Halorussus limi: one gene and its partner. Each later gene encodes a partner of the first gene's protein in a complex. Links are inferred from orthologs where the notes say so. Each region holds a gene or a part of one and is shown in the gene's direction. Other genes may lie near its edges.

Region 1 (8,336 bases):
CATCAAGAACGGCAAGCAGGTGACTGCCTTCTGTCCCGGCGACGGTGCCATCTCGTTCATCGACGAACACGACGAGGTCACCATCGCGGGCATCGGCGGCGCGAAGGGTCGCGCGATGGGCGACCTCTCGGGCGTCAACTACAAGGTAGAGAAAGTCAACGGCGTGAGCCTCGAAGAACTGGTTCGCGGAAACGCTGAGAAGCCGGTGCGCTAATCATGGCAGCAGAAGACCAGCCCGAACCCGACAAACCCGCGGGCACGGACGAAGAGGGAACGGCCGTCGCGAAACTGTTCGGCGAGTGGGACATCACCAACATCGAGTACGACGACCCCTCGACCGAGCGCTACATCACGGTGACGCCGGTCGCCCACACGATGGGTCGCCACGCCTCCAAGCAGTTCCAGAAGAGCGAGGTCTCGGTCGTCGAGCGTCTCATCAACCGACTGATGCAGACCGAGGAGAACACCGGCAAGAAGCAGAAGACGATGCAGATCACCCGCGAGGCGTTCCAGAAGATTCACGACCGCACCGAGGAGAACCCGGTGCAAGTTCTCGTCACCGCCGTCGAGAACGCCGCCCCGCGCGAGGAGACCGTCCGCCTGAAGTACGGTGGCATCTCGGTCCCGAAGGCCGTGGACGTGGCGCCCCAGCGCCGCGTCGACCAGGCCCTGAAGTACATCGCCGAAGGCGTCCACGGCTCGTCGTTCAAGACCTCGACCGACGCCGCCGAGGCGCTGGCCGACCAGCTCGTCGGCGCGGCCGACTACGACGTTCAGACCTACGCTATCAACCAGAAAGAAGAGACGGAGCGCGTCGCGGCCGCGGCCCGCTAACTCGGTTCTTCTCTCTCGGTTTCGCTTCTCGGTAGTCGCGACTGTCGGCGGCCACGTCTACGGGGGTTGTCGGCGAACGGAAGCGTCCACCTCGGCCTACGCCTCGCCCGACGCGCCGACGAGCACGAACCTGCTCTCGGTGTCGCCGTTGTGAATCTGGCGAGTCGCCTCGGCCGGAATCCGGAGGGCTTCGCCCGACTCCAGTTCCACGTCCTCGCCCTCGACGGTGACGGTGGCCTCCCCGTCGAGCAGGAGGTAGACTTCCTCTTGGCCGTCCTCGGCGTGGTCGTGTTCCTTGCCGGTCCATCCCGGGTCGGCGTCGAGGACGGACACGCCCAACTTCTCGCAGTCGAGGGGGTCTCGGAGGAAGCGCAGTCCCTCGCCTACCGGTTCGACGTCGTGGGAATCGACTTTGGTGTACGACATCGGCGGACGTACGACCGATAGCGTGTTTAGCTTGGCGACGCCGGCAGTACGCGGCCCCGGTCGAAACCGCGGTGTCGAGTCAGTTCGAGATGTAGCGCCGGTTCGTGACGGCCCTGCTCGTCGTCGCCGGTCTCGTCCTGCTGGTCGCGCCGAGCGTCCTGCTCGCGCTGGCCGAGTTGGCGTAGTCGGTTAGTCCGCCGCTTTCTCGCCGCCGCCGACCGCGTACTCGCGGGTCGCCTCGACCAGCGAGCGGCGGTACTCGCTCTCGTCGGGGTCGGGTCCGAGCGACTTGAACCGGTGTTTGAACGCCGAGAGACTGACCTCGGGCGCGTCGTTCGCGGCCGCGTGTGCGAAGTCGTACAGTCGGTGGTCCGAATCCACGAGGTCGTGGCGCTCGACCAGTGCGAGCGCGAACGCGGCGTTGACCGCGGTTATCTCGGGGTCGGCCGTACTGGTGATGCGGAGTCCGTCCCGGCCGCGAGTCGGGCCGTCCTGCGCTCTCGCGGGTCGGTCTGCGACCGCCGCGGCGAGTTCGGATTCGAGGAACGAGACGAGTTTGTCGGTCGGGCCGACCCGGAGCGTGATGTCGTCGGCGTAGATGTCCTTCATGTGGTTGGCTATCTGGTAGCAGTGGGCCACCCGCCTGCGCTCGACCGACTTCCCCGAGAGCGCGAGGAACAGTACTTCCTCGGTCGATTGGGTGTGAGACGGGTGGGCCTGCTCGTGGCGGGCCATGTGGGCGAACTCGTGAAGCGCGAGTTCCGGGGCCATCGCGCTGGTCGCTGCCTGCCGGGAGATGTTCAGGACGTGGTCGTCGGGGTGGGAAGTCCACGTCCGCTCGTCGGGGTTCTCCCGGACGTGGACGTGGACTGGCGAGTCGAGGTCGTGTTCGGTCTCGAAGATGTCGCGGGCGCGGAGGAAGGGCGCGGCCGGACCCGGACCGTGGACGTGAACCTCCATGCGTATCTGTGGCAAGGCTTCGACCGGTATGACTCTTGCGTTGGTTGCGACGAGTTGCCGGTGCCTGTCGCGCTCGACTCGGAATTCAGGCCGTGCCAACGTCCGACGTCGTTCGGCCTACGCGCCTACGCCACTCCCTCACACGGTCGCTCGTGGCGAAACACTACGCTTTTCAACTTCCTTCGGGTAGAAGACCCATAATGGGAAGACGAAAGAAGATCGTCGAACAGTGCGAGCGACTGATGGACGAACCGGAGAACATCCGGAACATCGCTATCGCCGCACACGTCGACCACGGTAAGACCACGCTGACGGACAACCTTCTCGCTGGCGCCGGCATGATCGCCGACCAGGGCGAAGCGACGCAGCTGATGATGGACACCGAAGAGGACGAGCAGGAACGCGGTATCACCATCGACGCCGCGAACGTGTCCATGACTCACGAGTACGACGACACCGACCACCTCATCAACCTCATCGACACGCCGGGCCACGTCGACTTCGGTGGCGACGTGACCCGAGCGATGCGCGCCGTCGACGGCGCGCTCGTGGTGGTGGACGCGGTCGAGGGCGCGATGCCCCAGACCGAGACCGTCCTCCGACAGGCGCTCCGCGAGGGCGTCAAGCCCACCCTGTTCATCAACAAGGTCGACCGCCTCATCTCGGAACTCCAAGAGGGTCCCGAGGAGATGCAGCGCCGCCTGCTCAGCGTCATCGACGACGTGAACGAGCTTATTCGCGGCATGACCGAGGAGATGGACGACATCGAAGACTGGACGGTCTCCGTCGAGGAGGGCACCGTCGGCTTCGGGTCCGCGCTCTACAAGTGGGGCGTCTCGATGCCCTCGATGCAGCGCACCGGGATGGACTTCGGCGACATCATGGAGTTGGAGCGCGCCGACAAGCGCCAGGAACTCCACGAGCGCACACCGCTGTCGGACGTCGTGCTCGACATGGTCTGTGAGCACTTCCCGAACCCCATCGACGCCCAGCCCCGTCGTATCCCGCGCGTCTGGCGCGGCGACGACTCCTCGGACCTCGCCGAGGGGATGCGCCTCGTCGACGAGGAAGGCGAAGTCGTGCTGATGGTCACCGACATCGGCGTCGACCCCCACGCCGGCGAAATCGCCGCGGGTCGCGTCTTCTCCGGCACGCTGGAGAAGGGCCAAGACCTCTACGTCTCCGGAACGGCCGGAAAGAACCGCGTCCAGAGCGTCGGCATCTACATGGGCGGCGAGCGCGAGGAAGTCGACCGCGTGCCCGCCGGGAACATCGCGGCGGTCACCGGTCTCAAGGACGCCATCGCGGGTTCCACCGTGTCCAGCGTCGAGATGACGCCGTTCGAGTCCATCGAACACATCTCGGAGCCGGTCATCACGAAGTCCGTCGAGGCGAAGAACATGGACGACCTGCCGAAGCTCATCGAGACGCTCCGACAGGTCTCCAAGGAAGACCCGACCATTCAGGTCACGATTAACGAGGACACCGGCGAGCACCTCATCTCCGGACAGGGTGAGCTTCACCTCGAAGTCATCACTCAGCGCATCGAGCGCAACCAGGGCATCCCGGTCAACACCGGCGAACCCATCGTCGTCTTCCGCGAGGCCATCCAGGAGACCACCGACGTCATCGAGGGCATCTCGCCGAACCGCCACAACCGGTTCTACATCCAGGCCCAGCCGCTCACCGAAGAGATTATCGAGAAGATCAAGCGCGGCGACGTGTCGATGGACATGCCCGAGCAGGAGCGCCGTGAGGCGCTTCAGGAAGCGGGCATGGGCAAGGACATGTCCCAGAACGTCGAGCACATCCACGGGACCAACATCCTCATCGACGACACGAAGGGTATCCAGCACCTCAACGAGACGATGGAACTCGTCATCGAGGGTCTCGAAGAGGCGCTCGACGACGGCCCGCTGGCGGCCGAACCCGTTGAGGGGACGCTCCTCCGTCTGGAGGACGCGAAGCTTCACGAGGACACCATCCACCGCGGCCCGGCGCAGGTCATCCCTGCGGTCCGTAACGCCGTCCACAACGCCCTCGTGCAGGGTGAGGTCCGGATGCTAGAGCCGATGCAGGACGTGCGCATCGACGTGCCCAACGAGTACATGGGCGCCGCCTCCGGCGAGATTCAGGGTCGCCGTGGCCGCGTCGACGACATGTACCAGGAAGGCGACCTCATGGTCGTCGAGGGCATCGCGCCGGTCGACGAGATGATCGGCTTCTCCTCGGACATCCGGAGCGCCACCGAGGGCCGCGCGTCGTGGAACACCGAGAACGCCGGCTTCGAGGTCATGGCCGACAACCTCCAGCGCGAGACCATCATGGAGATTCGAGAGCGCAAGGGCATGAAGCTCGAACTCCCCGAGGCCATCGACTACATCTAAGCGTCGCGGTCTCCTCTCTCCGTTTCTTCTCCTCTCGCTTTCGCGGTCTTCTTTCGGTTCGCAACACAGGCCGACCCTGAGAGACTTCTGCTGTCGCCTGAATCCGGCGTAGGCGGTGTATAATAAAGTCATTCGTTACCACACGTCTACTCGTCCAACCATGGTCTCTCTCGTCACCCTGTTCTGGGTCGGGGTCGTCGCGCTCCTGTGGGTCGGTCTCGTCGCGGCCATCTGGGCGCTCGTGTCCGCCGGCAGCGAGTACCCACAGGAGGTCCCACAGACGCCGACCAACGACTGAGTCGTCGGGAGTCGCCCGCAGGTAGCGACGCCGTTCGCTCTTCCTACTCGTCTCTGTTTTCCCACTCGTCTCTATTCTCTCAGTCCGTCCGTAATTGGTAGTTCCGCTGCGACTCGGCCGCGCTTGCACGCGCTCCGGCGGATGCGGTCCGGTCGGCGCGGCTATCGCTGGCCGCGGAGGACGACCTCCGCGTCGCAGACCGGACAGGTGGTTCGCTCGCTCGCGTCGAACGGCGAACTGCAGAACGCGCAGACGTGTCGGTCGGTGTCGGTCGGTTCGTCGTCGGTCGAGCGGATGGCGGTCATCGGTCCGTCACGCACGACGCTTCGACCCGGGATTGTTATACAGTCGCTAGCTAGACGTTAGCACGTTACTTCGGCGCGCTACGTTTCCGTTTCGCCCGCCGGCCGCTCCGCACTATTTGGGAACGACTGAAGCCTTATGCTCGCCCGCGAGTGAGACAACGAGTAACGATGAGTGACGACACGAGCGCTACCGACCCGCGGGCCTACACGGTCCGACTCGAACTAGTCGACGAACCCGGCGAGCTGTTGGGCGCGCTCGAACCCATCGCGGCCAACGGCGGCAACCTGCTCTCGGTGTTCCACGAGCGGGGGTCGCTCACGCCGCGGGGTCACATCCCGGTCGAAGTCGACCTCGAGTGCCCGCCCGACCGCTTCGACGCCGTCGTCTCCGGTCTCCGCGAGGCGGGAGTCAACGTGATTCAGGCGGGCGCGGAGCGCTACGGCGAGGAGGTGACGGTCCTGCTCGTCGGCGACGTCATCGAGAGCGACCTCTCCGACACCCTCTCGTCCATCGAGTCGAAGGCGGACGCCTCCATCTCGGACGTGTCGCTGTCCGCGCCGGGCGGCACGAGCGACGTGTCGAGCGCACGACTCCGCCTCGCGGCCGAGACCGGTTCGACCGGCGCGGTGGTCGGCGCGGTCCGGGAGGTCGCAGAACGGAAGGAGTTGCGCGTGGTCGAACCCCTGGCGGAACTGGAGGGGTCGGCGTGAAACTGGCTATTCTCGGCGCGGGCGCGGTCGGCCGGTCGGTCGCGGAACTCGCGGGCGAGTACGGCCACGAGGTCACGGCGCTGGCCGACTCGACCAGTGCTGCAGTGGACCCGGGGGGAATCGACGTGGCGGACGCGCTCGCGGAGAAGGACGAGACCGGTCGCGTCGGGTCGGCCGCGCCCGCGGACGCGCTCGACGCCGAGTACGACGCGCTGGTCGAGGCGACTCCGACGACGCTCGGCGACGCCGAACCCGGATTCGGACACGTCCGCGCGGCGCTCGAAGCCGACCGCCACGTCGTGCTGGCGAACAAGGGACCGGTCGCCGAGCGCTACACCGACCTCCGGGAACTGGAGCGCGAGAGCGAAGGGTCGGTCAAGTTCGAGGCGACGGTCGGGGGCGCGATTCCGGTCCTCTCGACCGTCGAGAGCTACGGCCCCGACACCATCTCGGCCGCGCGCGGGGTCCTCAACGGGACCGCGAACTTCGTCCTCTCGCGAATGGCGGCCGAGGGACTGGGTTACGAACACGTCCTCGCCGAGGCCCAAGACCTCGGCGTCGCCGAGGCCGACCCCTCGTTCGACGTGAACGGGACCGACGCGGCGCTCAAGTGCGTGATTCTGGCGAACGTCCTCGGCGACCGGGAGTACTCGCTCGACGACGCCGAGGTCGAGGGCATCGCGGAACTGCCGGGCAACGCGCTCGAACTCGCGGCCGAAGACGGCCGAACGGTCCGACTCATCGGCGAGGCGACGCCCGACGGCGTCCGAGTCGGCCCGCGACTCGTCCCCGAGAACGGCACGCTCGCGGTCTCGGGCACGCGCAACATCGTGCAACTGGAGACCGAACACGCGGGCCGACTCAACCTGAGCGGACGCGGCGCGGGCGGTCCGGAAACCGCGACCGCGGTTCTCGCGGACGTGAACCGACTCGAGCACTGAGACGACCGGCCGAGACTACGCGTTCTGTCCCGTTCGTTTCTCCGGCGTCAGCGGAAAATCGTGTGATGGTCTACCAATAACCGCGGGACGGCGGCGGGGTGGACAGCGTACCGTATCGAAATGGTTTTAACTGCTTCTGCCAAAAGATACCGACAGAGCGCGTCTGCGCGTGAGATACAAATGAGCGAAGACAAACCGCACCAGAACTTGGCCATCATCGGCCACGTTGACCACGGGAAGAGTACGTTGGTCGGGCGACTCCTCTACGAGACGGGGAGCGTACCCGAGCACGTCATCGAACAGCACAAAGAAGAGGCCGAGGAGAAGGGCAAGGGCGGCTTCGAGTTCGCCTACGTCATGGACAACCTCGCCGAAGAGCGCGAACGCGGTGTCACCATCGACATCGCCCACCAGGAGTTCGACACCGACGAGTACTACTTCACTATCGTCGACTGTCCGGGCCACCGCGACTTCGTCAAGAACATGATTACGGGCGCGTCCCAGGCGGACAACGCCGTCCTCGTCGTCGCCGCCGACGACGGTGTCGCGCCCCAGACCCAGGAGCACGTGTTCCTGGCCCGCACCCTCGGTATCAACGAACTCATCGTCGGCGTCAACAAGATGGACGTCGTCGACTACCAGGAGTCCACCTACAAGGAGGTCGTCTCCGAGGTCGAGGACCTGCTGAACCAGGTCCAGTTCGGCACCGAGGACGCGAGCTTCATCCCGATTTCGGCCTTCGAGGGCGACAACATCGCCGAGGAGTCCGACAACACCGACTGGTACGACGGCGAGATTCTCCTCGAGGCCCTCAACGGCCTCGAAGAGCCCGAGCCGCCGACGAACGCCGACCTGCGCCTCCCGATTCAGGACGTCTACACGATTTCCGGAATCGGTACCGTCCCGGTCGGACGTATCGAGACGGGTATCCTCAACACCGGAGACAACGTCTCCTTCCAGCCCAGCGACGTGGGCGGCGAGGTCAAGACCATCGAGATGCACCACGAGGAGGTCCCGCAGGCCGAACCCGGTGACAACGTCGGATTCAACGTCCGCGGCATCGGTAAGGACGACATCCGCCGTGGCGACGTCTGTGGTCCCGCCGACGACCCGCCGTCGGTCGCCGAGACGTTCCAGGCCCAGATCGTCGTGATGCAGCACCCGAGCGTCATCACGGACGGTTACACGCCGGTCTTCCACGCCCACACGGCACAGGTCGCGTGTACCATCGAATCCATCGACAAGAAGATGGACCCCTCGTCGGGCGAGGTCGCCGAGGAGAACCCCGACTTCATCCAGTCCGGCGACGCCGCGGTCGTCACGGTCCGACCGCAGAAGCCGCTCAGCATCGAGCCGTCGTCCGAGATTCCGGAACTCGGCAGCTTCGCCATCCGCGACATGGGTCAGACCATCGCGGCTGGCAAGGTCCTCAGCGTCAACGAGCCATAACGCATGCAGCAAGCACGCGTCCGAC
Region 2 (2,739 bases), 790 kb from region 1 along the record:
CTAACATGTCGGCCGAACGCAAGACCGAGACCATCCCCCAGTGGAAGAAAGAGGAGGTCGACGACATCGTCGACCTCATCGAAGGGTACAGTAGCGTCGGCATCGTCAACGTGACGGGCATCCCGTCGCGCCAGCTACAGACGATGCGGCGCAACCTCCACGGGAGCGCGGAACTGCGCATCAGCCGGAACACGCTGCTCGAACGCGCCCTCGACGAAGTCGACGAGGGCGTCGAGGAGCTGAAGCAGTACATCTCCGGCGAAGTCGGGCTCATCGGCACGAACGACAACCCGTTCGGGCTGTTCCAGCAGCTCGAAGCCTCGAAGAGTCCCGCCCCCATCGGCGCGGGCGAGGTCGCGCCCAACGAAATCGTCATCCCCGAGGGTGACACGGGCGTCGACCCCGGTCCGTTCGTGGGCGAACTCCAGAGCATCGGTGCCGCGGCCCGCATCATGGAAGGGTCCATCCACGTCACCGAGGACAGCGTCGTCGCCGAGGAAGGCGACGAGGTGTCCGAAGACGTGGCCAACGTCCTCGCGGAACTCGGCATGGAGCCGAAGGAAGTGGGACTGGACCTTCGCGGCGTCTTCTCCGACGGCGTCCTGTTCGAGGCCGACGAACTGGCCATCGACGTCGAGGAGTACCGCGCGGACATCGAGGCCGCCGCGGCCCGCGCCCGGAACCTCTCGGTCAACGCGGTCTACCCGACCGCCCAGACCGCGCCGACGCTCGTCCAGAAGGCCGAGGGCGAGGCCAAGAGCCTCGGTCTCCAGGCCGAAATCGAGAGCCCGGACGTCGTGCCGGACCTCGTGAGCAAGGCGGACGGACAGGTTCGTGCGCTCGCTGCGCAGATCGACGACGAGGAGGCGCTCCCCGAGGAGCTCTCCGACGTCGAAGCTCCCGCCGCGGGCGGCGCCGACGAGGAATCGACCGACGAAGAAACCGAATCCGACACCGAGGCCGAGGACGCCGACGCCGAAGACGACGAGGAGGACGACGACGGCGACGACGGCGGCGACGCGCTCGGCGCGATGTTCGGATAACTAACTACCACACAACTACTAACAATGGAATACGTTTACTCCGCACTCATCCTGAACGAATCGGGCGAAGAGATCAACGAAGAGAACCTCACCAACGTGCTCGAGGCCGCGGGCGTCGACGTCGAGGAGTCCCGCGTCAAGGCGCTCGTCGCCGCGCTCGAGGACGTCGACATCGACGAGGCCGTCGAGCAGGCCGCGGCCGTGCCCGCTGGCGGTGCCGCAGCGGGCGGCGCTGCCGCAGAGGGCGGTGCCGAGGACGAGGGCGCCGACGAGGACGAGGCCGAAGAGGAAGCGGCCGACGAAGACGAAGGCGACGACGACGAGGACGACGAGGCCAGCGGCGAGGGTCTCGGCGAACTCTTCGGGTAAACTCGACTCCGACACTCGATTTTTCTTTCGCGCGCTACCGGGTAGCCACGGGTGTCTGCCGTCGGTCGGAGAGTCGGCGACGCACTCGCGAGCGACGCCGAGGAGTCGCGACGCACGAAAGCCGGCGCGGAGTGTCGGGCGAGCGACCGTCGGCGCCGTTCCACAATTTCGATTTCACGAACCCAAATGAACTTTCAGTGAAGTTTCCGTAAGGGTCAAAGTCTGACGGCAAGAATTGACGGGTATGAGCGCAGACCAGGAACAGCAGTCGATTCGCTGTCTCGTCGCCAAGGTCGGACTCGACGGTCACGACCGCGGCGCACACGTCATCGCGCGGGCGTTCCGCGACGCCGGGTTCGAGGTCATCTACTCCGGCCTCCACAACGCGCCCGACGAAATCGTGCAGGCCGCGGTCCAAGAGGACGTGAACGTCCTCGGCATCTCCATCCTCTCGGGCGCCCACAACACCCTCGTTCCCAAGATTATCGACGGACTGAAAGAGTACGACGCCTTCGAGGACACGCTGATTCTCGTCGGCGGTGTCGTGCCCGACGACGACAAGGCGGAACTCAAGGAACTGGGCGTCGCCGAGGTGTTCGGCCCCGGCACCCCGATGGAAGAGACCATCGAGTTCGTCCGCGAGAACGCTCCCGAGCGATGAGCGGCGAACCCGACCACGCCGAACTGGTCGAGGACCTGCTGGCGGGCAAACACCGGGCGCTCGCCCGCGTCATCACCAAAATCGAGAACCGCGCACCGGGCTACCGGAACCTGGTCTCGCAACTCCACCAGCACACCGGCGACGCCGAGGTCGTCGGTATCACGGGGAGCCCCGGCGCCGGCAAGTCGACGCTCGTGGACAAGATGGCGAACTACTACCGCGAGCGCGGCGAGACGGTCGGCGTCATCGCCGTCGACCCCTCCTCGCCGTTCACGGGCGGCGCCGTACTGGGCGACCGCATCCGGATGGCGAGCAACGTCGGCGACATGGACGTGTTCTTCCGGTCGATGTCGGCCCGGGGCACGCTCGGCGGCCTCTCGACCGCCACCACCGACGCCGTCAAGGCCCTCGACGCGTTCGGCAAGGACAAGATACTCATCGAGACGGTCGGCGCCGGCCAGAACGAGATAGACATCGTGAAGTCCGCGGACACCGTCGCGGTGCTGGTCCCGCCGGGGAGCGGCGACGACGTCCAGATGCTGAAGGCGGGCATCCTCGAAATCGCCGACGTGTTCGTCGTCAACAAGGCCGACCTCGACGGCGCGGACCGCACCGTGCAGGAACTCCGGGAGATGGTCCACATGCAACAGGACAACACCGCCAGTC

What was found. Proteins that work in one complex are often made in the same cells at the same time.
Region 2: the proteins of M0R89_RS09085 (region 1) and rpl12p are in contact, whole or in part, in a crystal structure (PDB 5H7L), measured with the Pyrococcus horikoshii proteins. The link is inferred for Halorussus limi from one-to-one orthologs. Residues at the interface, in WP_048053510.1 of Pyrococcus horikoshii: Pro161, Met164, Met165, Phe168, Ser169, Ile172, Val195, Glu196, Phe202, Leu211, Ser212, Val213, Met216, Lys222, Phe223, Asn224; in WP_010886059.1 of Pyrococcus horikoshii: Leu100, Ala101, Gly102, Leu103, Ser104, Ala105, Leu106, Phe107, Gly108.

What each region holds. Positions count from the first base shown.
Region 1 is NZ_CP096659.1:1,768,111-1,776,446, forward strand. What follows is about bases 2,089-5,013. They hold M0R89_RS09085 (elongation factor EF-2), read left to right. Parts: upstream 2,089-2,420; coding sequence 2,421-4,607; downstream 4,608-5,013. Other genes in these bases: M0R89_RS09080 (DUF5781 family protein), read right to left, coding at 2,089-2,220; M0R89_RS09090 (hypothetical protein), read left to right, coding at 4,768-4,905. In the rest of the region: M0R89_RS09065 (30S ribosomal protein S12), read left to right, coding at 1-214; M0R89_RS09070 (30S ribosomal protein S7), read left to right, coding at 217-834; M0R89_RS09075 (cupin domain-containing protein), read right to left, coding at 931-1,260; more of M0R89_RS09080, read right to left, coding at 1,450-2,088; M0R89_RS09095 (hypothetical protein), read right to left, coding at 5,067-5,225; M0R89_RS09100 (amino acid-binding protein), read left to right, coding at 5,379-5,921; M0R89_RS09105 (homoserine dehydrogenase), read left to right, coding at 5,918-6,862; tuf (translation elongation factor EF-1 subunit alpha), read left to right, coding at 7,043-8,311; rpsJ (30S ribosomal protein S10), read left to right, coding at 8,315-8,336. UniProt on the Methanocaldococcus jannaschii protein: Catalyzes the GTP-dependent ribosomal translocation step during translation elongation.
Region 2 is NZ_CP096659.1:2,556,111-2,558,849, reverse strand. It holds rpl12p (50S ribosomal protein P1), read left to right. Parts: upstream 1-1,067; coding sequence 1,068-1,412; downstream 1,413-2,739. Other genes in the region: meaB (methylmalonyl Co-A mutase-associated GTPase MeaB), read left to right, coding at 2,070-2,739; M0R89_RS13250 (cobalamin B12-binding domain-containing protein), read left to right, coding at 1,657-2,073; M0R89_RS13260 (50S ribosomal protein L10), read left to right, coding at 6-1,043; M0R89_RS13265 (50S ribosomal protein L1), read left to right, coding at 1-4. UniProt on the Methanocaldococcus jannaschii protein: Forms part of the ribosomal stalk, playing a central role in the interaction of the ribosome with GTP-bound translation factors.